One region of the Streptomyces sp. NPDC020299 genome, then DNA from elsewhere that is predicted to be linked to it. Evidence: riboswitches for the same ligand, from Rfam matches in the RefSeq annotation. Region 1 holds a riboswitch; each other region holds the start of a gene.

The links. Region 1 has a riboswitch for cyclic di-AMP ahead of ACH45E_RS24760 (M23 family metallopeptidase). Riboswitches for the same ligand answer to the same signal wherever they lie in the genome.
Positions count from the first base shown of each region.
Region 2: it holds a riboswitch for cyclic di-AMP, as region 1 does, so the genes downstream of both, ACH45E_RS07900 (M23 family metallopeptidase) here and ACH45E_RS24760 (M23 family metallopeptidase) in region 1, are expected to answer to the same signal.
Region 3: it holds a riboswitch for cyclic di-AMP, as region 1 does, so the genes downstream of both, ACH45E_RS36160 (transglycosylase SLT domain-containing protein) here and ACH45E_RS24760 (M23 family metallopeptidase) in region 1, are expected to answer to the same signal.

Region 1 covers NZ_JBIRWL010000010.1:14,571-23,867, forward strand. The annotation lists gene ACH45E_RS24740 (GTP-binding protein) at 1-406, shown strand, start outside; gene ACH45E_RS24745 (DNA topoisomerase IV subunit A) at 403-2,862, opposite strand; gene ACH45E_RS24750 (pitrilysin family protein) at 3,166-4,578, shown strand; gene ACH45E_RS24755 (pitrilysin family protein) at 4,575-5,963, shown strand; cyclic di-AMP (ydaO/yuaA leader) riboswitch at 6,211-6,372, shown strand; gene ACH45E_RS24760 (M23 family metallopeptidase) at 6,386-7,156, shown strand; gene ACH45E_RS24765 (GntR family transcriptional regulator) at 7,353-8,048, shown strand; gene ACH45E_RS24770 (HPr family phosphocarrier protein) at 8,210-8,491, opposite strand; gene ACH45E_RS24775 (GNAT family N-acetyltransferase) at 8,667-9,297, shown strand, end outside.
Region 2 covers NZ_JBIRWL010000003.1:21,300-30,596, reverse strand. The annotation lists gene ACH45E_RS07945 (aspartate transaminase) at 1-1,095, shown strand, start outside; gene ACH45E_RS07940 (4-carboxy-4-hydroxy-2-oxoadipate aldolase/oxaloacetate decarboxylase) at 1,105-1,779, shown strand; gene ACH45E_RS07935 (TetR/AcrR family transcriptional regulator) at 2,050-2,760, opposite strand; gene ACH45E_RS07930 (NAD(P)H-dependent oxidoreductase) at 2,886-3,506, shown strand; gene ACH45E_RS07925 (DHA2 family efflux MFS transporter permease subunit) at 3,523-4,974, shown strand; gene ribA (GTP cyclohydrolase II) at 4,961-5,602, opposite strand; gene ACH45E_RS07915 (MarR family transcriptional regulator) at 5,719-6,234, opposite strand; gene ACH45E_RS07910 (dihydrofolate reductase family protein) at 6,330-7,460, shown strand; tRNA gene ACH45E_RS07905 (tRNA-Met) at 7,531-7,604, shown strand; cyclic di-AMP (ydaO/yuaA leader) riboswitch at 7,834-7,996, shown strand; gene ACH45E_RS07900 (M23 family metallopeptidase) at 8,007-9,038, shown strand; gene ACH45E_RS07895 (aldo/keto reductase) at 9,141-9,297, shown strand, end outside.
Region 3 covers NZ_JBIRWL010000019.1:3,974-13,270, forward strand. The annotation lists gene rarD (EamA family transporter RarD) at 1-91, shown strand, start outside; gene ACH45E_RS36130 (hypothetical protein) at 167-1,168, opposite strand; gene ACH45E_RS36135 (NAD(P)H-dependent oxidoreductase) at 1,383-1,970, shown strand; gene ACH45E_RS36140 (ABC transporter permease) at 2,134-3,015, opposite strand; gene ACH45E_RS36145 (ABC transporter ATP-binding protein) at 3,002-3,976, opposite strand; gene ACH45E_RS36150 (outer-membrane lipoprotein carrier protein LolA) at 4,053-5,291, opposite strand; gene ACH45E_RS36155 (polyprenyl synthetase family protein) at 5,531-6,541, opposite strand; cyclic di-AMP (ydaO/yuaA leader) riboswitch at 7,072-7,254, shown strand; gene ACH45E_RS36160 (transglycosylase SLT domain-containing protein) at 7,260-7,757, shown strand; gene ACH45E_RS36165 (HAD family hydrolase) at 7,790-8,620, opposite strand; gene ACH45E_RS36170 (FAD-dependent oxidoreductase) at 8,763-9,297, opposite strand, start outside.

The DNA.
Region 1 (9,297 bases):
CGCGTACGACAGCCTGTCCTTCGTCTCCGAGGTCCCGTTCGAGCCGCGCCGCCTGATGACCTTCCTCGACGGCCGTGCCGAGGGGCTCTACCGGATCAAGGGGTACGTCGACTTCGGCCCGTACGACCCCCGGAACCGGTACGCCGTGCACGCCGTCGGCCGGTTCCTGCGTTTCTACCCGGAGCCCTGGGGCCCCGCCGACACCCGTCTGACCCAGCTCGTCCTCATCGGCACCGGCATCGACGCGCCCGTACTCGGCAAGGAACTCGAGGCGTGCAAGGACGACGCCCCACACGCCGACGAGCACGGCATGTGGGGCGTCCTGCGCTACGTACGCGGTCCAGGGGCCCCGAGGAGTACGACCCCGAGGACCCGCCGGTCTAGAGCAGGCCCCGAGCAGGCCTAGAGCACCGGCCCCGCCACCACCCACACCGTCTTCGGCAGCGAGGTGCCCGAACCGTCCCGGCGCGGGTCCGGCTCCGGAAGCTCGACCGGGGTGCCGTCCTTCTGCGCCGCGCGCGCGGGTGCCGGACCCGCCCACGCGAAGGACAGGCAGTCCTCACCCTTCAGGAACCGCTGGCAGCGCACACCGCCGGTGGCCCGGCCCTTGCGCGGGAACGGGTCGAACGGGGTCAGCTTGGCCGTCGTCTGCACGGAGTCGTCCAGCGTCCCGCGCGAGCCCGCCACCGTGAAGACCACCGCGTCCACCGCCGGGTCGACGGCGGTGAAGGAGATCACCTTCGCGCCCTCGGTCGGCTTGATGCCCGCCATGCCGCCCGCCGGACGGCCCTGCGGGCGGACGATGGACGCCTGGAAGCGCAGCAACTGGGCGTCGTCGGTGATGAACACCAGGTCCTCGTCGCCGGTGCGCAACTCCACCGCGCCGACGATCCGGTCGCCCTCCTTGAGCGTGATGACCTCCAGCTCGCCCTTGTTGGACGGGTAGTCGGGGACCACGCGCTTGACCACGCCCTGCTCCGTGCCCAGCGCCAGACCCGGGGACGACTCGTCCAGTGTGGTCAGGCAGACCACCGTCTCGTCGTCCTCCAGGGAGACGAACTCCGCCAGCGGCGCGCCACCGGCCAGGTTCGGCGCCGTCGCCGTGTCGGGCAGATGCGGCAGGTCGACCACATTGATCCGCAGCAGCCGGCCGGCCGACGTCACCGCACCCACCTCGCCACGCGCGGTCGCCGGAACGGACGAGACGATCACGTCGTGCTTGACGCGCCGGGCGTCGGCGTCCTCCGCGAACGGCTCGCCGTTCGCCGTACGGGCCAGCAGCCCCGTCGACGACAGCAGCACCCGGCACGGATCGTCCGCCACCTGCAGCGGGACCGCCGCCACCGGGGCGCCCCCCGACTCCAGCAGCACCGTACGCCGGTCGCTGCCGAACTTCTTCGCCACCGCGGCCAGTTCGGCCGAGACCAGCTTGCGCAGCTCGGTGTCCGACTCCAGGATCCGGGTCAGCTCCTCGATCTCCGCGTTCAGCCGGTCCTTCTCCGCCTCCAGCTCGATGCGGTCGAACCTGGTCAGGCGCCGCAGCGGCGTGTCGAGGATGTACTGCGTCTGGATCTCGCTCAGCGAGAAGCGCTCGATCAGGCGCTGCTTGGCCTCCGCGGAGTTCTCGCTGGACCGGATCAGCCGGATGACCTCGTCGATGTCCACCAGGGCCGTGAGCAGGCCCTCGACCAGGTGCAGGCGGTCGCGGCGCTTGCCGCGGCGGAACTCGCTGCGGCGCCGGACGACGTCGAAGCGGTGGTCGAGGTAGACCTCGAGCAGCTCCTTCAGACCCAGGGTGAGCGGCTGGCCGTCGACCAGGCAGACGTTGTTGATGCCGAAGGACTCCTCCATCGGCGTCAGCTTGTAGAGCTGCTCCAGGACGGCCTCCGGGACGAAGCCGTTCTTGATCTCGATGACCAGGCGCAGCCCGTGCTCGCGGTCGGTGAGGTCCTTGACGTCGGCGATGCCCTGCAGCCTCTTCGAGCCGACCAGGTCCTTGATCTTGGCGATCACCTTCTCCGGGCCGACGGTGAAGGGCAGCTCCGTGACGACCAGGCCCTTGCGGCGCGCGGTGACGGTCTCCACGGCGACCGTGGCGCGGATCTTGAAGGTGCCGCGGCCCGACTCGTAGGCGTCGCGGATGCCGGAGAGGCCGACGATCCGGCCGCCGGTGGGCAGGTCGGGGCCCGGGACGTGCCGCATCAGGGCGTCGAGGTCGGCGTTCGGATGCCTGATCAGGTGGCGGGCTGCCGCGACGACCTCGCGCAGGTTGTGCGGCGGCATGTTGGTTGCCATGCCGACCGCGATCCCGGAAGCGCCGTTGACCAGCAGGTTCGGGAAGGCGGCGGGCAGGGCGAGCGGCTCCCGCTCCTGGCCGTCGTAGTTGGGGACGAAGTCGACCGTGTCCTCGTCGATCGACTCGGTCATCAGGCTCGTCGCCTCGGCCATCCGGCACTCGGTGTACCGCATGGCGGCCGGCGGGTCGTCGTTGCCCAGCGAGCCGAAGTTGCCGTGGCCGTCCACCAGGGGCACGCGCATCGAGAAGGGCTGCGCCATGCGCACCAGCGCGTCGTAGATCGACGCGTCGCCGTGCGGGTGCAGCTTGCCCATGACGTCGCCGACGACGCGGGCGCACTTCACGTAGCCCCGCTCCGGGCGCAGGCCCATCTCGTTCATCTGGTAGACGATGCGGCGGTGCACGGGCTTGAGGCCGTCGCGGGCGTCCGGCAGGGCGCGCGAGTAGATGACCGAGTACGCGTACTCGAGGTAGGAGCCACGCATCTCGTCCACGACGTCGATGTCGAGGATCCTCTCCTCGTACGAGTCGTCGGGCGGCGGGGTCTTCGTGCTGCGGCGGGCCATCGCTGCCGGCTCCTTGCTGAAGCGATTGACGGATCTGACGCGGACCATTGTGGACCGCGGCACTGACAGCGCGGGCCAGGCCCCGGCACCGGCGCCCATGGGACGCCCACGGGACTCCTCGCGGACGACGCGAACGTGCCGGACGGGCCCCACCCGCTGCAGGGCTGCCCGCAGGCTACGCGATCCGCTGTGGGCGTACGTCGCGCGGGAACTTCGCCCGGGATGCGCACGCTTGCATACAGTGGCAGGACCGGCAGGAAGACCGCGGTTTTCACGACCGCATCCGCGATCGAAGGGACGTACATGCCCATGGGTCACACGACCACGGCCGAGGCAGGCTCCGGGGGCCTGACAGCGACCGAGCACCGACTGGCCAACGGTCTGCGCGTGGTGCTCTCCGAGGACCACCTGACCCCGGTCGCGGCGGTCTGCCTCTGGTACGACGTAGGCTCCCGCCACGAAGTCAAGGGACGCACCGGCCTGGCTCACCTCTTCGAGCACCTGATGTTCCAGGGCTCCGGGCAGGTGAAGGGCAACGGTCACTTCGAACTCGTGCAGGGTGCCGGCGGCTCGCTGAACGGCACCACCAGCTTCGAGCGCACCAACTACTTCGAGACCATGCCCGCCCACCAGCTGGAGCTCGCGCTCTGGCTGGAGGCCGACCGCATGGGGTCGCTGCTGACGGCCCTCGACGACGAGTCCATGGAGAACCAGCGGGACGTCGTCAAGAACGAGCGCCGGCAGCGTTACGACAACGTCCCCTACGGCACCGCCTTCGAGAAGCTGACCGCCCTGGCCTACCCGGACGGCCACCCCTACCACCACACGCCGATCGGCTCCATGGCCGACCTGGACGCGGCGACGCTGGAGGACGCGCGCGCGTTCTTCCGCACCTACTACGCGCCGAACAACGCCGTCCTCTCCGTCGTCGGCGACATCGACCCCCAGCAGACCCTCGCCTGGATCGAGAAGTACTTCGGTTCGATCCCCGGCCACGACGGCAAGCCCCAGCCGCGCGACGGCTCGCTGCCTGTGACCATCGGCGAGCAACTGCGCGAGGTCGTCGTGGAGGAGGTCCCCGCGCGCGCCCTGATGGCCGCGTACCGGCTCCCGCACGACGGCACACGCGAGGCCGACGCGGCCGACCTGGCGCTCACCGTCCTCGGCGGCGGCGAGTCGTCCCGCCTCTACAACCGGCTGGTACGGCGGGACCGTACGGCGGTCACGGCCGGGTTCGGCCTGCTGCGGCTGGCCGGAGCGCCGTCCCTCGGCTGGCTGGACGTGAAGACCTCCGGCGACGTCGAGGTGCCGGTCATCGAGAGCGCGATCGACGAGGAGCTCGCCCGGTTCGCCGAGGAGGGCCCCACGCCCGAGGAGATGGAGCGCGCCCAGGCCCAGTTGGAGCGCGAGTGGCTGGACCGGCTCGGCACGGTCGCGGGCCGCGCCGACGAACTCTGCCGCTTCGCCGTCCTGTTCGGCGACCCGCAGCTCGCCCTCACCGCCGTCCAGCGCGTACTGGAGGTGACCCCCGAGGAGGTCCAGGAGGTCGCCAAGGCCCGGCTCCGCCCCGACAACCGCGCGGTGCTCGTCTACGAGCCGGTCTCCGCCGAGGCCGCCGAGCAGACCGAGGACGTGGACGTTCCCGAGGACCCGGAGGCCGAGGCCACCGTGGAGACGCGCACCGGCCAGAACGAGAACGAGGAGGCGGCCAAGTGAGCGAGCTCGCCGCGATGGAGTTCCACCCGCAGCCCCAGGCGGGCGAGGCCAGGCCGTGGGCGTTCCCGGCCCCGGAGCGCGGTGCGCTCGACAACGGCCTGACCGTCCTGCGCTGCCACCGCCCCGGCCAGCAGGTCGTCGCCGTCGAGGTGCTCCTCGACGCGCCCCTGGACGCTGAGCCGGCCGGCCTGGACGGCGTCGCCACGATCATGGCGCGGGCCTTCTCCGAGGGCACCGACAAGCACTCGGCCGAGGAGTTCGCCGCCGAGCTGGAGCGTGCGGGCGCCACGTTCGACATGCACGCCGACCACCCCGGCGTCCGCCTCAGCCTGGAGGTCCCGGCCTCCCGCCTGGCCAAGGGGCTCGCGCTGCTGGCCGACGCCCTCAGAGCGCCCGCGTTCGCCGACGGCGAGGTCGAGCGGCTGGTGCGCAACCGCCTCGACGAGATCCCGCACGAGCTGGCCAACCCCTCCCGCCGCGCCGCCAAGGAACTGTCCCGGCAGCTCTTCCCGGCGACCGCCCGCATGTCCCGGCCCCGCCAGGGCACCGAGGACACCGTCGCCAAGATCGACTCGGCGGCCGTCCGCGCCTTCTACGAGCGGCACGTGCGGCCCGCCACCGCCACCGCCGTCGTGGTCGGCGACCTCACCGGCATCGACCTCGACGAGCTGCTCGGCGAGACCCTGGGCGCGTGGAGCGGCTCCGCGGCGCAGCCGCGCCCGGTGCCGCCGGTGACCGCCGACGACACCGGACGCGTCGTCATCGTCGACCGCCCCGGCGCCGTCCAGACCCAGCTGCTCATCGGCCGTGTGGGCGCCGACCGGCACGACCGGGTGTGGCCGGCCCAGGTGCTCGGCACCTACTGCCTCGGCGGCACCCTCACCTCCCGCCTGGACCGCGTCCTGCGCGAGGAGAAGGGCTACACCTACGGCGTCCGCGCGTTCGGTCAGGTCCTCAGGTCCGGCCCCGAGGGCAACGGCGCCTCGATGCTGGCCATCAGCGGCTCCGTGGACACCCCGAACACCGGTCCCGCCCTCCAGGACCTGTGGGCGGTGCTGCGCACGCTCGCCGCGGAGGGGCTCACCGACGCCGAGCGCGACGTGGCCGTGCAGAACCTCGTCGGGGTGGCGCCGCTGAAGTACGAGACGGCAGCGGCCGTGGCGAGCACGCTGGCCGACCAGGTGGAGCAGCACCTGCCCGACGACTTCCAGGCGACGCTGTACCGGCAGCTCGCCGCGAGCGGCACCGTGGAGGCCACCGCGGCGGTCGTCAACGCCTTCCCGGTGGACCGTCTGGTGACGATCCTGGTCGGGGACGCGGCACAGATCAAGGAGCCGGTCGAGGCCCTCGGCATCGGCGAGGTCTCCGTCGTGCCGGCCGAGTAGCCGGAGCGACAGCCGAGCGACAGCGGCACGCGCGCGTGGGGCCCAGGTGACGATGTGTCACCTGGGCCCCACGCCGTTCCCCGGTCCGCTCCCCATGCCTCTGGCCAGATGTCCGAATTGGGGCGGAGGTTGCCTGTCTGCCCTGTGGCGTGCGCTACAAAAACCCTGTTGCGTTTGAGGATTGAAAGTCGCGGCCCTTAGCGTCAAGCAGGCTGTTCGTCAGGCAGTGCGCCGCAACCGCGGCACCGGACAGCGATCGCCGAGTCCCCGTACGGCGCGAGCCAGGGGAGCCGGGGACCCATCGTCCCTTGGGGTGAATCGGACGCCCGCGCACACCGCGAGGGGGCCCGTAGGAGACCTTCCTGCTCCGAACCCGTCAGCTAACCCGGTAGGCGAGAAGGAAGGAAAGGACCAGCCACTTCATGGCGTTCACCCGCGCCACCGGGAAGCACCGCCGTCCCAGCCGGATGCACCGCACCACCGCCCGCGCGGCGGGCGTCGCCGCCCTCGCCACCACCGGTGCCGTCGGCAGCCTGGCCGCCCCGGCGCTCGCCGCCGAGCCCGCGCCGGCGCCCGAGCAGACCGCCCTCACCCCGGTCATCACCATCAGCGAATCGGTCCCCGAGCACATCGACGCCCAGGCCGCCGCCCAGCAGGAGGCCGCCGATCTGAAGGCGGCCGAGGAAGCGGCGCGGAAGAAGGCCGCCGAGCAGGCCCGCGCACAGGCGGAGAAGGCGCGCGAGGCCAAGGCGCGGGCGGCCCGCGCGGCCGAGCGCGAGCGGCTCAACGCGTTCGTGGCACCGATCACCGGGTCCTACGTCTCCACCGGCTACCAGGCCAGCAGCTCCCTGTGGTCCTCCGGCTCGCACACCGGCATCGACTTCCACGCCGCGAGCGGCACCGCGGTCCATGCGGTCGGCTCCGGCACCGTGGTGTCCACCGGCTGGGGCGGGGCGTACGGCAACCAGATCGTGATCAAGATGGCCGACGGCATGTACACCCAGTACGGCCATCTGTCGTCCATCGGCGTCTCGGTGGGCCAGAAGGTCACCCCGGGCCAGCAGATCGGCCTGTCCGGCTCGACCGGCAACACCACCGGGCCGCACCTCCACTTCGAGGCCCGCACCGGCCCCGAGTACGGCTCGGACGTCGACCCCGTCTCCTACCTCCGCAAGCACGGCGTGAACGTCTGACGAAGACCCACCCCCACCCGAAGCCCCGGCCCACGAGCCGGGGCTTTCGTGGTTTTCGAACGCCCAGCCGCCCCTCGCTGTCCAAAAAATATCCATGGATTCCGACCCGCCGTCGGAAATTCCCGCTCATTGCAATAGAGTCACGGAACGGGCGCCCATCGACGGCGTTTCACGGGGATTAAGGCGGAGGTCGGTCATGCGTATTCCGGCGCACTCGGTATGCACGGCGATCCGGGACGACATCGTGGCCGGAGTCCACGAGCGCGGCGGCCGCCTCACGGAGGAACTCCTCGCCCGCCGCTACGGCGTCTCGCGCGTCCCCGTCCGCGAGGCCCTGCGCACCCTGGAGGCCGAGGGGTTCGTGGTGACCCGGCGGCACGCGGGCGCGTGCGTCGCCGAGCCGACCGAGCAGGAGGCCGCGGACCTGCTGGAGATGCGCATGCTGATGGAGCCGCTCGGCGCCGCCCGGGCCGCCCAGCGGCGCACCGAGGCCCATCTCAAGGTGCTGCGCGGCCTGGTACGGCTGGGCCAGGAGCGGGCCCGCAGGGGCAGCAGCGACGACCTGCGCTCCCTGGGCGGCTGGTTCCACGAGACGCTCGCCCAGGCCTGTGGCAGCCACGCCCTGACCTCCGTACTGACCCAGCTGCGGCACAAGATCACCTGGATGTACACGGTGGAGGCGCCCGCCGACCCGGTGGAGTCCTGGACCGAGCACGGCGCCATCGTGGACGCGGTGGCGCGCGGCGACGGCGAGCGCGCCAGGGCGATCACGGCGCTGCACACCGAGCGCGCGACGGCCGCGCACCGGCTGCGTTTCACCGGCGGCACCGGCCGCCCGGAACGTGTGAGGACTTCGCAACAAGCCGTAAACATGCCGAGCCTGCGGCATTAACACGGGCACCGTATACAAAGAAGAGTAATTCGGCGGAGGGCTGTTTTCCCCTGCCTGAATTCATGGTGCCATCCATGGTGCCACCAGAATTCCCGGTAAAACAGCGGAGCCGCGCCGCCCGAAAGGGGCGACGCGGCTCCGCCGTTCTGTGCGGTGTGCGCTCAGACGGTCTCGGGCAGCTCCTCGAGTCCCTCGGAGACCAGCTTCGCCAGCCGGTCCAGGGCGGCGTCCGCGCCCTCGGCGTCGGAGGCGAGAACGATCTCCTCGCCGCCCTGGGCGCCGAGGCCGAGGACGGCCAGCATGGAGGCCGCGTTGACCGGAGTGCCGCCGGCCTTGGCGATCGTCACCGGCACGCCTGCGGCCGTGGCGGCTCGGACGAAGATGGATGCGGGGCGGGCGTGGAGGCCCTCGGCCCAGCCGACGTTGACGCGGCGCTCAGCCATGTGTTGCTGCCCTTCAGTTCTCAGGGTTGTCTAGACCAGTTTCCCATATCGTGAAGCACACCCGGACGGTCCTTCGTCCCGTCCGGGTGTGTGGTCGGATCGCGGCCTCGATCCGATGTCGTCCTCCACAGACTGCCTCGCGCCGTTGTCGGACGCGAGCCGTACTCTGGGGCCCATGCAGACCCCGGCGGACCGGCAGGACCGGCACGAGTACCCCGCCCACTGGGAGGCGGACGTGGTGCTGCGCGACGGCGGAACCGCGCGCATCCGGCCCATCACCGTTGATGACGCCGACCGGCTGGTCAGCTTCTACGAACAGGTGTCGGACGAGTCGAAGTACTACCGCTTCTTCGCGCCCTACCCGCGCCTGTCCGCCAAGGACGTCCACCGCTTCACGCACCACGACTTTGTGGACCGGGTGGGACTCGCGGCCACGGTCGGCGGCGAGTTCATCGCCACCGTACGCTATGACCGCATCGGCGCCGACGGTATGCCCGCCTCCGCGCCCTCCGACGAGGCCGAGGTCGCCTTCCTGGTGCAGGACGCCCACCAGGGCCGCGGGGTCGCCTCCGCCCTCCTCGAACACGTCGCGGCCGTCGCGCGCGAGCGGGGCATCCGCCGCTTCGCCGCCGAGGTCCTTCCCGCCAACACCAAGATGATCAAGGTGTTCACGGACGCCGGGTACACCCAGAAGCGCAGCTTCGAGGACGGCGTCGTACGCCTGGAGTTCGACCTCGAACCCACCGACCGCTCGCTCGCCGTCCAGCGCGCGCGGGAACAGCGCGCCGAGGCGCGGTCGGTCCAGC
Region 2 (9,297 bases), on a different contig from region 1:
GACTTCGACACCCCCGCACACGTCAAGGCGGCGGCGGTGCGGGCGATCGAGGCGGGGGAGACCAAGTACACCCCCGTCAACGGCACCCCCCGGCTGCGGGCCGCGATCATCGACAAGCTCCGCTCCCGGCACGGCCTGCACTACACGGACGAGCGGATCACCGTCGGCGGCGGCGCCAAGCAGGTCATCTTCCTCGCCCTGATGGCGACCCTGGACGAGGGCGACGAGGTCGTCGTACCCGCCCCGTACTGGGTGTCGTACCCCGACATGGTCCTCGCCAACGACGGCACCCCCGTCATCGTGCCCTGCTCCGAGTCCGACGGCTTCAAGCTCACGCCGGGCGCGCTGCGGGAGGCCCTCACGGACCGCACCCGCTGGGTGGTCCTCAACACCCCCGGCAACCCCACCGGCGCCGCCTACACCACCGACGAACTGCGCGCGCTCGCCGAGGTCCTGCTGGACCACCCCCGGGTGCGGGTGCTCACCGACGAGATCTACGACGAGATCTGGTACGGCGACGGGCAGAGCCGCTCGCTGGCCGCCGTCGAACCGCGCCTGGCCGACCGGGTCTTCCTCACCAACGGCGTGTCCAAGACGTACGCGATGACCGGCTGGCGGCTTGGCTACGGAGCCGGCCCCGCCGACCTCGTCTCGGCCGTCAACACCCTCCAGTCGCAGATGTCCTCCTGCCCCTCCTCGGTGAGTCAGGCGGCCGCGGCGGAAGCCCTGACCGGCCCCCAGCACTTCGTCGAGGAAACGGTCCGCACCTACCGCGCCCGGCGCGACACCACCACCAAGCTCGTCAACGACATCCCTCATCTGAGCTGCACCGCCCCGGCGGGCGGCTTCTACCTGCTGGTGAACTGCGCCGACGCCATCGGCCTGCGCACCCCGGACGGCGAACGCATCGACAACGACGAGCAGTTCGCCCGCTACCTGCTCGACAGCCGGCAGGTCGCAGTGATCCACGGCTCCGCCTACGGCGCACCGGGCTACTTCCGCATCTCCTTCGCCACCTCCGCGGACGTCCTCACCGAGGCCTGCGCCGGCATCGCCGCGGCCTGCGCCGCCCTCACCCCGGCCGTGTCCACCTGAAGGGTCCCCATGATCACCATCAGTACGAAGTTCGAGCGCCCCGATCCCGGCCTCGTCAAGCAGCTGAGCGCCTTCTCCTCCGCGACCGTCCACGAGGCCCAGGGGCGCCTGGGCGCCCTGGACTCCACCATCAAGCCCGTCGACCACCGCATGAGACTGTGCGGGCCGGCGTTCACCGTCGTCTGCGCACCGCGCGACAACCTCATGCTCCAGACCGCGATCCACTACGCCCTGCCCGGCGACGTCATCGTCGTCTCGGGCGGCGCCTACGCGGAGGCCGGCTCCTTCGGCGACGTCCTCGCCAACGCCTGCCAGTCGAAGGGACTCGGCGGCCTGATCACCGACACCGGCGTCCGGGACACCCAGGAGCTGCGCGCACTCGGCTTCCCCGTCTTCTCCCACAGCGTCTGCATCAAGGGCACCGTCAAGGAAACCGTCGGCCCGCTCTGCGAGCCGGTCACCGTCGGCGGCCAGGTCATCCGGCCCGGCGACGTCGTCAGCGCGGACGCCGACGGCGTGGTCGTCGTCCGACACGAAGACCTCAACGAGACGATCGCCGCCTCGCAACGCCGGACCGACGTGGAGGCCGACTTCATCGCCGCGTACCGGTCCGGCAGGACCGTGGCCGAACTCTGCGGCCTGGCGCCGCTGCTCGCCGCGAAGGGAGTGGTGATCGACGAGTGAGGCGGCGGCGCGAGGGGGTGCACGACGCGTGGTGCCATGGGCATCCGCCGGTGCTCGCCTTCGTCGACGCGCCCCCTGTGCCGAGCCGGCCCATGGCGGGGTCCGTGAACCCGCCGGGGTGGGCCTGCCGCTTCCCGTACGCCGGGCCGCGGGTCCTTCACCTGCCGGAGTCGAGTACGCCGCTCACCGAGGTGGATCTGGCCGGGTTGGCGGAGGCGGAGCTCGCGCAGGTGCGGTACCGGCGGCCCGAAGTGCTCGGGCGGTCGCTGTTCAACCGGTGGGGGCGAGCGGACCGGTGGCGGCCCGGTAGGCGCGCAGGAAGGCCGCGACGCCCCCTGTGATCAGGCGGTCCGTCTCCGCCTTGGGGAGCGGCTGGACCCCGTAGTGGGACAGCTGCACGATCGCGTGCGCGGTCAGGGCCGAGAAGTGGGCGCCGGTCAGGGCCGCGTCGCCGTGGACGTCGAGCAGGCCCGCTTCGGCGAGGCCGGTCATCGCCTCGGCCATGGCCTGGCCGACCGGGAGCGGTCCCGCGTCCCGCCATGCCTGGAGGACCTCGGGCGGGACGTGGTCGGCCTCGGCGTGGATGTGGCGGACGAGCGCGAAGTGGTCGGGGTAGTCGGTCATGAGGTCCACGAACGCGCGGGCCAGGGCGACGAGGTCGCGCTCCAGGTCCTCGGGGCGGGGCGGGCGCCCGGGGGCCAGCACCGCGTGCAGACGGGCGAGCTGGGCGTCGCGCACCTCGGTGGAGGTCCAGGTGACGACCGTACGGAAGAGCTGGGCCTTGCCGCCCGGGAAGTGGTTGTAGAGCGTACGCGTCGAGATGCCGGCCTCGGCGGCGAGCGCGTCCACCGAGGCCCGGGTGTAGCCCTCGCGGCCGAAGACCGTGCAGGACGCGCTCGCGATGGCGATCTGTTTCTCGAGCTTGCGCGGTGAGACCGCGCGCCGGGCCTGTTCCGTCCGTTCCTCGTTGCTGTCGGCCACCAGTCTTCTCCCAGCCTCGCCGTCCGTATCTACAACGCACGTTGTAATTTCTACAACGTGCGTTGTAGCTTACCTGAAGGGCCGCGGCGTGCGGCCCACCCCAAGAGGGATACGAGGGGACATCCATGTCTGCAACCGACAGCACCGGCCACACCGACACCGCCCCGCTGCGCGTCGCCGTCATCGTCGGCAGCGTCCGCGAGGGCCGCCAGGCGAGCGCCGTCACCGAATGGTTCCTCGGCACGGCCGCCGGGGACGACGGACTGGAATTCGACGTCGTCGACCTCGCGGACGTCCACCTGCCGCTGGTCATGCCCGGCTGGGGCGGCACCCCGGGCCCCGAGACGGCCGCCGCGCTGAAGGACGTCTCGCCGCGGCTGGACGCCGCCGACGCGTTCGTCGTGATCACCCCCGAGTACAACCACAGCTTCCCGGCGGCCCTGAAGAACCTCATCGACTGGCACCACGGCCAGTGGCAGGCCAAGCCGGTCGGCTTCGTGTCGTACGGCGGTCTCGGCGGCGGACTGCGCGCCGTCGAGCAGCTCCGGCTGGTCTTCGCCGAACTGCACGCCGTCACGATGCGCGACTCCGTCAGCCTGCACGGACCCTGGTCCGGTCTCGGGGAGGACGGCGCCCCGCGCGACGCGGCCGTCTGCGCCGGTGCCGCCAAGGGAATGCTCGGGCAACTGGCCTGGTGGGGGCGGGCGTTGCGGACGGCCCGCGCCGAACGGCCGTACGCGGCCTGACGGGAGGCGGGGGAACATGAGCGCGACCGGGACCGCCGAGGCGCCGGCCGGGGCGCGGGATGCCGCGTCCGCCGCCGCGCTCCGCCGCATCGTCACCGTCGTGGTCATCGGCTCCGTGATGTCGGTGCTCGACATGACGATCGTCAACGTCGCGATGCGCGGCCTCTCGGAGTCCTTCGGCGCGCCGCTGGAGACCATCCAGTGGACCGCCACCGCGTACACGCTGGCGCTCACCGCCGTCATCCCCGCCTCGGCGTGGGCGATGGGCCGGATCGGCGCCAAGCGCACCTATCTGACCGCCCTCGCCCTGTTCACCCTCGGTTCGCTGCTCGCCGCCTGCGCCTGGGACGCCGGCAGCCTCATCGCCTTCCGCGCGGTGCAGGGGCTCGGCGGCGGGCTGCTCATGCCGGTCGGGATGGCGATGGTGATGCGGGTCGCGGACCGCGCCCGGCTGGGCCGGGCCATGGGTCTGCTCGGACTGCCCGTCCTGGTCGGCCCGGCGGCCGGGCCGGTCCTCGGCGGCCGGCTCGTCGACGCGGCGTCCTGGCACTGGATCTTCCTGGTGAACCTGCCCGTCGGCGCGCTCGCTCTGATCCTCGCCGGGAAACTGCTCCCACGGGACCGCCCCGGGCGGGCGTCCGCGCCACCCGCACTGGACGTCCCGGGCCTGCTGACCCTCTCCCCGGGGCTCGCGCTGCTGCTGTTCGGGCTCGCCCGGGGCGGTGAGCGGGGTGACTTCACCGCGCCCGGCGCCTTCGGGCCCGCGCTCGCCGGTGCCGTGCTCCTCGCCGCCTTCGTACGCCGTGCGCTCACCGCCCGTGCCCCGCTGCTCGACCTGCGGCTGCTGCGGGACCGTACGTTCGCCGCAGGGGCCGCCACGCTCGCCCTGTTCGGCTGCGGCTACTTCGGGTCGATGCTGCTCGGGCCGCTGTACTGGCAGCAGCAGCGGGGCATGACCGCGACGGTCGCGGGGCTGCTGGCCGCCCCGGTCGGGTTGGCCGTCGGTACGGCGATGCAGGTCGCCGCGCGGCTGGTCGACCGGGTGTCACCGCGGCGGCTGATCCAGGCGGGGGTCGTGGTGGGCGCGCTCGGGATGGCGCTGGGGGCGCTCCAGGTCGGGGTGGACGGCGTGGCGCCCTGGCGGGTGGTGGGCTCGGCCGCGGTGATGGGCGTCGGCTCCGGCATGGTGCTGATGCCGGCCATGACGACCGCGACCCGTGAGCTGCCCGCTGACCGGGTGGCCGCCGCCGGCACCGCGCTGAGCATCAACGCGCAGGTGTGGGCCTCGGTGGGCACCGCGCTGCTGTCGGTGGTGCTGGGCGCGGCGGGCGCGGACCCGGCGGGGTTCCGGATCGCGTACGCGGTCGCGGCGGGGCTGCTGGCCCTGGCCCTGCTGCCCGCGGCACTGCTGCCGGGGCGACGGCCCGCGGGCCGGGAACGACGTGGGCCCCGGCTCAGCCCACGCTGAGTTCCGTCAGCTCCGCGAGCGGCAGCGTGTGCTGGGTCTGGAGCACCTTCGCCCGCAGGTACCGCACGTTGTGGGCGGTGGTGAAGACCCCCGTCGGCACCCGGTCGCGGACGGCGAGGCCCAGGCCGCGCAGCTGGTCGGCCTTGTCGGGGTTGTTGGAGAGCAGGTCCAGCTCCTCGATGCCGAGGGCACGGAGCATCTGACCGGCCGACGTGTAGTCGCGGGCGTCCTCCGGGAGGCCCAGGGCGGCGTTGGCCTCGTAGGTGTCCAGGCCCTGGTCCTGGAGGGCGTACGCGTCGAGCTTGTTGTAGAGGCCGATGCCGCGGCCCTCCTGGCGGAGGTAGAGCAGGACGCCACCGCGGTCGGCGATGCGCTCGACCGCCTCGCGCAGCTGGGGGCCGCAGTCGCAGCGGGCCGAGCCGAAGACGTCCCCGGTCAGGCACTCGGAGTGCAGGCGGACCAGCGGGACGGTACCGGGGGCGGGCCGGCCGAGGACGACGGCCACGTGCTCCTGGCCGTCGGTCAGGCCGTGGAAGGTGACCAGTTCGGCGTCGACGCTGTAGCCGTCGTGGAAGCGCAGCGGTACCCGGACGCGGGCGCGCGGGGTGGCGGCGGGGGTGTCGGGCATGCGGGTCTCCGGGGTTCAGGAGTTTCAGATTTGAAGCAGATGCCGGGAACCCTACCCCATGCTTTAAATTTGAAGCAACGGAATGAACCAAGGGACTTCCGAATCTCGTGCGAGGGTCACGAACAGGACTTCGGCGACCGGCGCCGCCACGGCACGTCGTCCGGCGCGCACCCCGCGTCCTCGCCCTGGAGTGCGTCGGCGACCGAGCCGAAGATCTCCTCCAGCTGCCGTACCTGTTCGGGGCTGAGGCGGTCGAAGAGGGAGGCGCGTACGGTCGCCACGTGACCCGGTGCCGCACCTTCCAGGACGGCCATCCCCTCGTCGGTCAGCGCGGCGATGCTGCCCCGCTTGTCGGACGGGCACCCCTCGCGCCGTACCAGGCCGTCCTTCTCCAGCCGGGTCACGACGTAGGTCAGCCGGCTCCGGGTGATCTTCGCCTGCTCCGCGAGGTCGGTCATCCGCAGACTGTGTTCCGGCGCCTCGGAGAGGTTGGCCAGGATGGAGTAGTACAGGTGCGGCATACCGGTGTCCTGCTGGAGCTGCCGGTCGATCGCGTCCTCCAGGAGGAGGCTGCCGGCCATGTAGGCGCGCCATGCGCGCTGCTCCTCGGGGGTGAGCCAGCGGGTCGTCATGCCACCAGTGTAGGTTTGTTTCAAACTTGAACCAAGATCCGGGTCCGCCCGGCCACCGGATCCGCCGTTGCCCGCCTCCCGAAGAGAGCGCGTCGATGCCCCGTCCGTACGTCCTGCTGTCCGCCGCCGTCTCCCTCGACGGGTACCTCGACGACACCGGCCCCGACCGGCTGCTGCTGTCCAGCCCGGCCGACTTCGACCGGGTCGACGAGGTACGGGCGTCCGTCGACGCGATCCTGGTCGGCGCCGGCACCATCCGCGCCGACAACCCGAGGCTGCTGGTCAACTCGGCCGAGCGGCGGGCGGCCCGGCTCGCCGCCGGACGGGCGGAGTACCCCCTCAAGGTCACCGTCAGCGGCTCCGGCGACCTGGACCCGGACGCGAACTTCTGGCACACCGGTGGCGAGAAGGTCCTCTACACGACCGGCAAGGGCGCCGAGCGGGCCCGCGCCCTGGGCATCGCGGCCGACGTCGTCCCACTGGGCGAGGATCTCGACTGGCCCGCCCTGCTCGAACACCTGTACGCGGTGCGCGGGGTGCGCCGCCTGATGGTCGAGGGCGGCGGCACCGTCCACACCCAGCTGCTGCGGGAGGGCCTGGCCGACGAGCTGCAGCTCGTCCTGGCCCCCCTTTTCGTGGGCGACCCGCACGCTCCGCGTCTCTTCGGTCCCGGGGGCTACCAGGCCGGGCGGCTGCGGCTGCTGGAGACGCGCCGCATCGAGGACGTCGTCCTGATGCGCTACGAGCCGACCGCGCCCGGCACCGGCCCGGCGGCCGTCGCGGCCGACCGTCACTGGCTGCGGATCGCCTGCGAGCTGGCCGCGCTGTGCCCGCCCTCGGGGACGGCGTTCAGTGTCGGGGCGGTGGTGGTGGCCGCCGACGGTACGGAACTCGCGCGTGGCCACTCACGCGAAGGGGACGATCCCGTGGTCCACGCGGAGGAGGCGGCCCTGGCCAAGATCCGGTCCGGCGACCCCCGGCTGGCCGGCGCCACGGTGTACAGCAGCCTCGAACCGTGCGCCCGGCGGGCCTCCCGGCCGGCGCCGTGTGCCCGGCTGATCCTCGACACGGGGATACGGCGGGTGGTCACGGCCTGGCGGGAGCCGGACACGTTCGTCACCGGCGCCGACGGGAGCGGGCTGCTGGCCGCCGGGGGCGTGGACGTGGTCGTGCTGCCGGAGTACGAGGAGGCGGCGCAGGCACCGAACCGGCACCTGCCGGGCTGAGCCCGGAAGCCCTGGTCGGAAAGGTGTGTGCGAGCAGCCCCGCGGATGACGTACACTGGTGACACAACGACGCGGGGTGGAGCAGCTCGGTAGCTCGCTGGGCTCATAACCCAGAGGTCGCAGGTTCAAATCCTGTCCCCGCTACTGAAGACTCAGGGCCGGAATCCAGTACATGGATTCCGGCCCTGAGTGCTTTCCCGGGCCCCGACCACCTCGAGCCGGACTCAACTCGCCCGATTTTCGCCGGTCATGGCCTAAAAGGTCTCCTGTGAAAACCATAATGATCAAGCCGAACGGCTTGGAAACTGACCGGTAGCTCTATTAACGTTCGATAACGCAGCGCGGTCGTCCCAGCCGTCACCCGCGACGGCTCCGTGCGCACATGCCGAATCCCGCAAGGGAACCGGGGAACCACCACTTGGGGTGAATCACGCGAACACCGTCGTGAACTTGGGTTCACGACCGGTATACGCGCGTAGGAGACCTTCCCGCTCCGAACCCGTCAGCTAACCCGGTAGGCGTTACGGAAGGAAGGAGCACGCCCGCGTGGCGTCCAACCGGCCTGCCCCCACAGCCCCGTTCGTGCCGAGCCAGCGCACCGACACCTTCGGCTACGGCGAGTACCGCACCGACGAGGGCCCCTGGGAGGAGTGGAACCCCACCGAGGAGTCCCTCACCCCGGTACGCGGCCGGCACCGCGTCAGCAAGCAGCGCGGCGGCGGGCTCGCCCGCAGCTCCACCGTCCTGGGCGTCGGCGTGATAGCCGCCGTCGGCGCGGGCGGCATGGCCAGCGCCAACACCGGCAAGCCGCCGGTCCACATCTCCATGCCCGACCTGCCCTCCGTCGGCTCCCTGCTGGGCGACGACGCGGGCGGTGCCAAGGCCACCGCGGCCGGCCTGAGCCACGTCGGCGTGGCCACCGCCGACAGCGACCAGGACAGCCACGACGCCGGCGAGGCCCTGCGCAACCGGATCATGGCGCAGGCCGAACAGCAGAAGAGCCAGGTCGACAACAAGGCGACCGCCGCAGCCGTGGCCGCCGCGGAGAAGCAGTCCACCGCCGCTGCCGCCAAGGCCGAGAAGGAAGCCGCGGCCCAGGCCACCGCCGCCAAGGACAAGGCGGAGGCCGTCGCCAAGAAGCAGGCCGAGGCCGACCGCCTCGCCAAGCTGGCCAAGCAGTACACGCTGCCGACCTCCTCGTACACGATCACCGGCACCTTCGGCCAGCCCGGCGCCATGTGGTCCTCCGGCTACCACACCGGCCTCGACTTCGCGGCGCCGACCGGCACGCTCATCAAGGCCATCCACAGCGGCACGATCACCGAGGCGGGCTGGGCCGGCGCCTACGGCTACCGCACCATCCTCACCCTCGACGACGGCACCGAGCTGTGGTTCTGCCACCAGTCCTCGATCAACGTGAAGGTCGGCCAGAAGGTCGGCACCGGTGAGGTCATCGGCCGTGTCGGCGCCACCGGCAACGTCACCGGCCCGCACGTGCACCTCGAGGTCCACCCCGGCGGGCAGGCCACCGGCATCGACCCGATGGCGTGGCTGCACAGCAAGGGCCTCAACCCCTGACACGTCCTTCCGTTCCCCGGCAGCCCTGACGACACCCCCCGACGTCAGGGCTGCCGGGCGTATGCGGAATGCGCGCCACCGCCGCGGTTGTTGGATCAAGGCATGACCTCTCTTCGCACACTCGGCAGCTCCGACCTCGCGGTCTTCCCGCTCGCCCTCGGCGGCAACGTCTTCGGCTGGACCGCCGACGAGGCGCAGTCCTTCGCCGTCCTGGACGCCTACACGGCCGCCGGCGGCAACTTCGTCGACACCGCCGACT
Region 3 (9,297 bases), on a different contig from region 1:
AGTGGCCGCGGAAGCCGCCGTCCCGGTGGACACCGTCGCGCGGCGGCCGGAGGGTGCCGCCTCCGGCCAGGAACCGGAACCGGCCTCCTGACCGGTCCGGGTCCGGCTGCCGGCACTCGGCGCCCCGCGGGTCCCGAGGGGAACGCGTTCCGCGTGCGGTAGGCCGTCAGGCGCCGGCTGCCTTGGCGGCGCGGTTCGTCAGGCGGACCATGCGGGTGCGGGCGGACTCCAGCCGCTCCCGGTCGTCGGCCGCCGGGCCCGGCACGGCGGCCAGTTCGGTCCACAGCTCGATCAGGTCCCGCCCCAGGCGCAGGCCGTGCTCGGGGTCGCGCACCGCACGCCAGGCGGTGGCCGCGCTCTGGACGTTGCCGTAGGCGGCGTCCGCGTTCCGGCCGCGGTCGTGGAGGCGGGCCAGGTCGAGGGAGAGGTCGAAGGCCCGAAGCGGGTCGCCGGCCAGGTAAGCGATGTAGGCGGTCAGTTCGCGCAGCCGCAGCACCTCGGGGTGACCGGCGCCCAGCACGTCCGAGGCGTGGGCGACGGTGCGCTCGGCCAGCTCCGCCGCCGTCTCGATCCGGCCCTCCTTGACCGCTTCGTTGATCCGCGTCATGGGTTCGGTGAGCAGCGCGGCGCCCTCCGCGGTGGCGGTCACCGGACCGTCGCCGAGGACCGCTTCGGCGACCGCGTCGAAGCCCCGGGCCGGCGTGTGGTGCCGGGTGTCGGGGTCGGCGGCGCGGACCGGCGCCGGCGGCACCGGAAGCGGGAGCGGCTCGGGCGGGGGCGGCGGCGTGTCGCGGCGGGGCGGCTGGGGGACGGTGGCCCGGGGCGCCTGCGGGGCCGCGGTCCGGGGCGCCTGCGGGGCGGTGGCCCGTCCGTGCAGTTGCGGCTCGCCCATGAAGCGGCTGGCGCCGTTCACATCCACCTCGAGGGGGACGACGCAGCCGACGCGGTCGTCGTGGACCATGGCGTGCACCGGGTGGCCGAGGCTGATGGCGAGGCGCTGGAGGTGGTTCAGGACGGCCTGCTGGATCTCCTGGCCGGGGGCCGCCATGACCGCCACCCCGCCGACGGAGGCGCTGCCGGAGCCCGAGACGCGGACCTCGAGCGGGGCCGCCGGGTGCGGGTCGTCGTTCCACAGGTCCCGCTTCTTCTCGAAGCTCAGTCGAGCCATCGGTTTCCTCACTCCCCCGGCCTCACGATCCGGTCGTACGCGTCCCTGCCCCCGAGTGTCGCCGCTACACCCCTGCTCCCGCGTCACCACAACGTCACAGCCTCGCACCAGCAGGCCTCCACTGGACATCTAATTGCACGCGCATATAATGCAGGTGCTTGTATTTTCGTGGCACGTCGATCATTTTGCGGTACATCGATCACCTGGGGGACCCATGAACCGCCGTTTCCTGTTCGTGCTCGGCAGCGCCCGCGCCGACGGCAACACCGAGCTGCTGGCGCGCACGGCCGCCGAACAGCTGCCCGGGGACGTCGAGCAGCAGTGGATCAGCCTGGCCGAGCACCCGCTGCCCGACTTCGTGGACCAGCGGCGCGACAGCGACCACGTAAGGCCGCCCGCCGACACCAGCACCGGCCTGTTGCTGGAGGCGACGCTCGCGGCCACGGACATCGTCATCGCCTCGCCGCTGTACTGGTACTCGGTGTCCGGTCTGACCAAGCGCTACCTGGACCACTGGTCCGGCTGGCTGCGCACCCCCGGCATCGACTTCAAGGCGACCCTGGCCGGGCGCACGCTGTGGGGCATCGCCGCGCTCGCCGACCGGGAGCCTTCGGTGGCCGATCCGCTCGTCGACACGCTCAACAACTCGGCCGCGTACCTGGGGATGCGCTTCGGCGGGGTGCTGCTCGGCAACGGCAGCGCGCGCGGGGACGTACTCAAGGACACCGAGGCGCTGGCCCGGGCGAAGACCTTCTTCACCCGCGAGGCCCCGCCGGCCCGCTTCCCGTACCAGGACCGCTGACCGGGCCGATACCGATACGGCTAGGGCCTGTCTGACAATTCCCGTCGTCCGCCCGAAGGGCGGGCCCCGCGGCGGCGATGGGGGTCCCCCCGCGCGAGCGAAGCCGAGCGTGGGGGAGTGCGTGCCAGGCGTCGCGGGGCAGGCGGGAATTGTCAGACAGGCCCTAGGCCGTGATGTCCTTCGTCGTGAACCGCGCCCAGGCCGCCGAGCCGAACACCGCCGCGTACAGGGCCTGGAGACCGAGGTTCTTCACCAGGTCGTCCCAGTAGACCGGGTCACGCATCAGATCGGCGAAGGACAGCCAGTAGTGGGAGAAGAAGTACGGCTGGAGCGCGTGCAGTTGAGGTATCTGGTCGAGGATCTGGACGGTGATGAGCAGGCCGACCGTGGTCGCCATCGCCGCGACCCCGCTGTTCGTCAGCGTGGAGACGAACAGGCCGAGCGCCGCGACCCCGACCAGTGACGCGGCGACGACCAGGGCGATCAGCAGGGCGCGGCCGAGGCCGTCGGCGAAGCTGATCTGCGTACCCGAGATGGTCGTCAGATCGCCGAGCGGGAAGAGCAGCGAGCCGGTCAGGAGGGCGAAGACGGCGACCACGAAGGTGGCGACCAGACAGAAGGCCATGACCGTCGCGTACTTGGTGAGCAGCAGGCGGGTGCGGCCGGCCGGGGCGACCAGAAGGTAGCGCAGGGTTCCGGCGTTGGCCTCGCCCGCGATGGCGTCTCCCGCCACCACGCCGATCGCCATCGGCAGGAAGAACGGGAGCGTCGCTGCCAGCGCCGTGAACACCAGGAACAGCCCGTTGTTGGTGATCTGCGCGATGAACGCCGGGCCTCCGCCTCCGCCGCCCCGGCCACCGCCCGACGAGCCGCCCCCCGTCTCGATCTTCACCGCCACCCCGACCAGCACCGGCACCGCGGCCAGCACCCCGAGCAGCGCGAGCGTGCGCCAGCGCCGGAAGGTGACGGTCAGTTCGTTCCGCAGCAGGCCGAAGGTCCACAGCGGGGTGGGACGGCGTACGGCCACTGCCTCAGCCTGCGACATCGAAGCCCTCCCCGGTCAGCGCCACGAACGCGTCCTCCAGCGAGGCCCGCTCCACTCCGAAGCCGCGCACCCGCACCCCGGCCGTCACCAGCGCCGCGTTCAGCTCGGCGAGCTCACGGTCGGGCGGCTCGCCGCTCACCCGGTCCTCGGCGACGACGACGTCCGCGACCCCCTGCTCCTTCAGCACCCGGGCCGCGTCACCCGGGTCCGGCGTGACGACCACGAGCCGCCCGCGCGCCCCGGCCGCCAGGTCGGCGACCGGGCCCTGGGTGATCAGTCGGCCCTGGGCCATCACCGCCGCGTGGGTGCACACCTGCTCGATCTCGTCGAGGAGGTGGGAGGAGAGGAACACGGTCGTGCCGTCCGAGGCCAACTCCCGCACCAGTGCGCGGATCTCCCGCATGCCCTGCGGGTCGAGCCCGTTGGTCGGCTCGTCCAGGACGAGCAGTCTGCGCGGCTGGAGCAGTGCGGCGGCCAGGCCCAGGCGCTGCTTCATGCCCAGGGAGTAGGCCTTCGCCTTCTTGCCCGCGGCGGCCGTCAGGCCCACCCGGTCCAGTGCGGCCGTGACGCGGGCGCGCCGGGTGCGCGGGTCGGCGGTCGGGTCGGCGGCGTCGTACCGCAGCAGGTTGTCGCGGCCGGAGAGGAAGCCGTACAGGGCCGGTCCCTCGATGAGGGCGCCGACCTGCGGGAGCACGGTGCGCGTGGCCCGGGGCATGGGCTGCCCCAGGACGCGCGCCGTGCCGGAGGTCGGCTCGATCAGGCCCATCAGCATGCGGATGGTGGTGGTCTTCCCGGAGCCGTTCGGACCGAGGAAGCCGAAGACGCTGCCCGCCGGGACGGTCAGGTCGAGACCGTCGACGGCGAGCTGTCCGCCGCGGTAGCGCTTGGTGAGCGCGCGGGTGTGGATGACGCTGTCATCCGCGTCCCGCACGGCCGGCTCCGTGGCGGACGTTTCGTCCATCGGCTCCCCTGTTTCGTCATACGTACGTAGGCACGCAGGTACGCAGGTATGTCCGCGCGTGTTGCGCGGCCGGCGTCTACCGTGCCGCGTCGGCCGCCTTCACCAGCGCGTTCTTGGTCACGGTGCCGACGTAGACCTTGCCGTCGTCCGTGATCAGGGCGTTGACCAGGCGGGTGGAGAACACCGTGCCCTTGCCGAACTTGCCGGTCACGTGGTCGCCGAGCGAGCCGAGGAAGCCGCCCATGTCCCCGCCGCCCTTACCGGTCGGCAGGCCGCCCTCGCTGCCGGAGTCGAAGGTGGCGATCGAGTTCCAGCCCTTGCCGAGGACGTCGAAGCCGCCGCGGCCCTTGGCGAGGTCCTCGTGGGACTTCGGGGCGCGCTTCCCGGGCGCCTTGGCCGCGTCCGGAGCCTTGGCCGCGTCGTCCCCCTCGGTGACCTTCGCGCCCTTCGGCGGGGTGAAGTCGAAGGTCGAGGCGGCCGGCTTGGCGAAGCTGACCTGGGTGAAACCCGCGTCCACGACGGCGGCGCCGCCGCTCGACGGGGTCAGGGTGAACTTCAGCGGCGTCCCCGTCTTCGCGTCCACGGCGATGCTGATCGCACCCACCGTGGTGCCGGACTGCTTGGGCTTGATGAGCAGCTTGTAGGCGTCCCGGCCGGCGACCTGGACGGTGCCGTCGACGGTCACGGACGTGGTGTCGTCGACGGACTTCAGGGCCTCGTCGGCGAAGTCCTTCGGCGTGGCGGGGGTCTTCTCCCGCTGCTGCCTGCCGTCCTGGTCCGCGGTGCCGTGGTACACCTCGTTGGACTTGCTGTCGTAGCCCCAGACGTCCTTGCCGTCGTGGATGAGGCTGTACTCGGCGGCGCTCTCCATCAGCGAGACCTTCTGGCGGTCCGGGCCGTCGGCCGCCACGCGCAGCGTGTGACTGCCCGAGAGCAGTTCGGTGAGCTTGGACTTCGGGTCCGCCGACGAGCCGTCGCCGCCCCTGCCGGCCCCGGACAGCAGGCTGCTCTCCAGCCCGCCGAGATTCGGCAGGCCGAGGTTGGTGCTGAACCGCACCGTGCCGGACAGCTGCTGCACGTCCGACGCGGCGATCTTGTTTATGAGCTGCTGTGCGCTGATCTTCGGCAGGTCGGGGTCGCCGGAGTCGGCGAGCGCCGGGACCAGCCCGATGGTCGCCGCCGCCACCCCCACCACCGCGACCGGTACGACGTACCGGGCCGCCTTGCGGCGTCCGTGGGCCGTGTCGGTGTCGGCCATGCTGTCGTCGGACGCGGTGTCGCCGGACGTGGTGTCGTCGGATCCGTACGGTGCCATGTGTGCCTTACCTCCGTCGTCGGCGGCGGCTGCCCTCACCCTCGTCAACCCTGAGCCGCCATTCTCACCCGAATCGGTGAGGAGTGGTGATTTCCGTGGTTTCCATCTCACCAAATCGGCCGTGAGGATGCGTCAGACCCGGGAGGCAACTCGATGTACGCCTGCGGTATGACACGGGGAAGCGGGATGTCCTCCGACCCGTAGGGGTCGTACCGGATCGCGCCAGGCGAATCCGGGCACTAGCCGGCCCGGTGCACCACCGCGTCGCACAGCTGCAGGAGCGCCGCCTTGGCGTCGCACTCCCGTAGCGGCGCCAACGCCGCCCGCGCGTCCTCCGCGTAGCGCACGGTGTCCCGGCGGGCCTGCTCCAGCGCCGGGTGGGCGCGCAGCGCGGCCAGCGCCTCGGCGTGCCGGGCGTCGTCGGTCAGGTCGGAGTCGAGCAGGTCGCACAGGGCGATGTCCTCGGCCAGCCCCAGCCGGGCCGCCCGCTCCCTGAGCCGCAGCACGGGCAGGGTCGGGATGCCCTCTCGCAGGTCGGTGCCCGGGGTCTTGCCGGACTCGTGGGAGTCGGAGGCGATGTCCAGCACGTCGTCGGCGAGCTGGAAGGCGACGCCGAGCCGCTCGCCGTACTGGGTGAGGACGTCCACGACCGTCTCGTCGGCCCCGGACATCATGGCGCCGAAGCGGCAGGAGACCGCCACCAGCGATCCGGTCTTGCCGCCGAGGACGTCCAGGTAGTGCTCGACCGGGTCGCGGCCGTCCTGCGGCCCCGCCGTTTCCAGGATCTGCCCGGTGACCAGCCGCTCGAACGCCAGGGCCTGTACCCGTACGGCCTCGGGGCCGAGGTCGGCGAGGATCTGGGAGGCGCGGGCGAAGAGGAAGTCGCCGGTGAGGACGGCGACGGAGTTGCCCCAGCGGGTGTTCGCGCTGTCCACTCCGCGGCGCACCGCGGCCTCGTCCATGACGTCGTCGTGGTAGAGCGTCGCGAGGTGGGTGAGCTCGACGACGACGGCCGAGGGCACGATCCCCGGCGCGTACGGGTCCCCGAACTGCGCCGCGAGCATCACGAGCAGCGGCCGGAACCGCTTCCCGCCCGCGCGCACGAGGTGCTGCGCGGCCTCGGTGATGAAGGGGACCTCACTCTTGGTGGCTTCGAGCAGTCCCTCCTCGACAGCCGCCATTCCGGCCTGGACATCGGCTTCCAGAGCCTGGTCCCGCACGCTAAGCCCGAACGGCCCGACGACGGTCACGAGGGGTCTCCTGTCTGCTGGTGCCTGCTGGCGATCACACGGTTTGTCGATAGGTCGCTGCCCTCACTCAAGTCAGCGTATCCGGTCAGCTTTCGATCACCGAGGGCGCCCACTGTTACAGGCCGGGCGCTATCGGATCACGCCCGTTATGTTTTCGATCGGTCGATAAGCACAGATATTTATCGACTTACACGGAAGTACGACATGACTGCGCCGCTTGGAGCAGTTGGCCTTCCACTCCCTCACCCGATGCGCTACCCGATGCGGCGCCCCTCATGTCCTATTTGCCGTAAATGCTATTCCGTGAATTGGGTCACTTCGGCCGATCGGGACACCCCACCGCCCGGCACCGGCACACCGCTTGCCGCCATTGGGCAGTTGAGGGTTGGCAGACGCAAAGGATCAAGCGCCTCATACGCCTCACAACAAGGTCAACTAGGACTTTATGTGAATCCGGCGCTTGTTCAGGACATGTGCTCTCGCATACGTTCCCGGCCGTCGGGCGGAACGCCGAATCCTGCCGCCGCCCGTCACACCCATCGACGAACTCATTCACGACGGCAGGAGCGGGGGACCCAGGTTTGCCGCCGGTACGGGCGACACCCGTCGTCCCGGAACGGCTAGGGGTGAAGCCGCACCGCCTTCGGGCGGCGCGGCCGGGCACCTCCCAGCCCGAACCCGACAGCTCACCTCGCAGGCGACGGAGAGGAACTCAGCCATGTCTGCTGCCGCTCAGCACCGTGCCCCCTTCGCCCGCCTCGCCCGCAAGCTCGCCGTCGCCGGTACCGGTGCCGCCGTGCTCGCCCTCCCGCTGATCGGCGCGACCAGCGCCTCCGCGGCCACCACCACGAGCGCCCCCAAGGCCGCCCCCGCGGCCGCCACCACGCTCCCGTACGCGAACAACCTCGACGGCTGGATCCGCGAGTCGCTCGCGATCATGGCGCAGAAGGGCATCCCGGGCTCGTACAACGGCATCTACCGCAACGTGATGCGCGAGTCGTCGGGCAACCCGGTGGCCATCAACCTCTGGGACTCCAACGCGGCCGCCGGTATCCCGTCCAAGGGCCTGCTCCAGGTCATCGACCCCACGTTCGCCAGCTACCACGTGGCCGGCACCTCGTACAACATCTACGACCCGGTCGCCAACATCACGGCCGCCTGCAACTACGCCGCCCACCGCTACGGCTCGATCGACAACGTGTTCGGCGCGTACTGACCGCTCCGCTCCCTTGAGGGAGCGAGCCCCGCTCAGGGAAAGAGTCTTTCGAGGACGACGGCGATGCCGTCGTCCTCGTTCGACAGAGTGATCTCGTCGGCCACCGCCTTCAGCTCGGGGTGGGCGCCGGCCATCGCCACACCGTGGGCGGCCCAGTCGAACATCGGGATGTCGTTGGGCATGTCCCCGAAGGCAAGGGCCCGTTCGGCGCTCAGCCCGAGGTGGTCGGCGGCCAGCGCCAGCCCGGTGGCCTTGTTGACGCCGCACGGCTGGAGCTCGACGGTCCCCGGCCCCGACATGGTGACCGTCGCCAGCGAACCCACGGCCGCGCGGGCCGTGGCGGCCAACTCGTCGTCGGACAGGGCGTGATGCCGCAGCAGGACCTTGCTGATCGGCTCGCACCACAGGTCGTCGCGCCGCCGGACCCGTACGGCGGGCAGTGTGGGGTGGGGCATCAGGTAGCCGGGTTCGACGAGGGTGAGCCCGTCCACCCCGTCCTGGTCGACGGCCGCGTACACCTCCCCCACCTCGGCCTCGATCTTGCCGAGCGCGGTCTCCGCCAGCTCCCGGTCCAGGGTGACCGACCACAGCAGGCGGTGGGCGCCGGCGTCGTACACCTGCGCGCCCTGTCCGCACACCGCGAGACCCGTGCAGCCGAGGTCGTCGAGCAGCGGCCGCACCCGCGGCGCCGGGCGCCCGGTCACCACGAGGTGCCGGGCACCCGCTCTCCCGGCCCTGGCGAGGGCGGCGCGGGAGCGGTCGGAGACGGTGTCGTCGCCTCGCAGGAGCGTTCCGTCGAGATCCGTCGCGACGAGCGAATACGCAGGGCAGGTCAGGGGGGAATATGCGGGGGGTGCGGCCATGATCAGAGAATACGGACACCGCACCCCCACGACTCACCGCTGTTTCCAGCCCCAAGTGGCGCCCGCGGGCTCCTTGATGGCGATTTGACGACGATGTCGAGACGTGTGACGAGACGTGCGTCGGGACGTGTGGCGCAGCCCGTCAGCCGTGTGCCGCCGCGAGGTGCTTGGCCAGACGCGGCGAGGCGAACTCGGTGCCGCAGACGAAGCGCATCACCGGGCCGTACGACGACGCCGCCGGAAGACCGGTGAAGTACAGCCCCGGGACGGAGGAGACGTATCCCGCACTCAGCCGGGGCGCGCCCCGGCTCACCGTGAGCCGGGTGCGCAGCTCATGGCCGAGGAAGTCCATGGCCGCGATGTCCACGCGGTAGCCGGTGGCCGCGATGACGTGGTCGGCGGGGAGCTGGTTGGCCTGCCCGGCGTGGGTGCGGACGGTGAGGACCGGGCTGCCGTCGAAGACGTCCGCGCCGGCCAGCCGCTCGATCTCCTCCACCCCGACCTTGCCCTCGAACCGGTCGCGCAGCCACCAGGCGCCGAGCGGGCCGAGGACGCGGCGGACCAGGTAGTGGCGGGTGCGGGCCGGGAGGTAGCGGTAGGGGTGCGGGTAGTAGCTCAGCGCCCAGAGGGACCAGGCGCGGCCGAAGGGCGACTCGGGGCGCAGCCTCGGCTGGTTC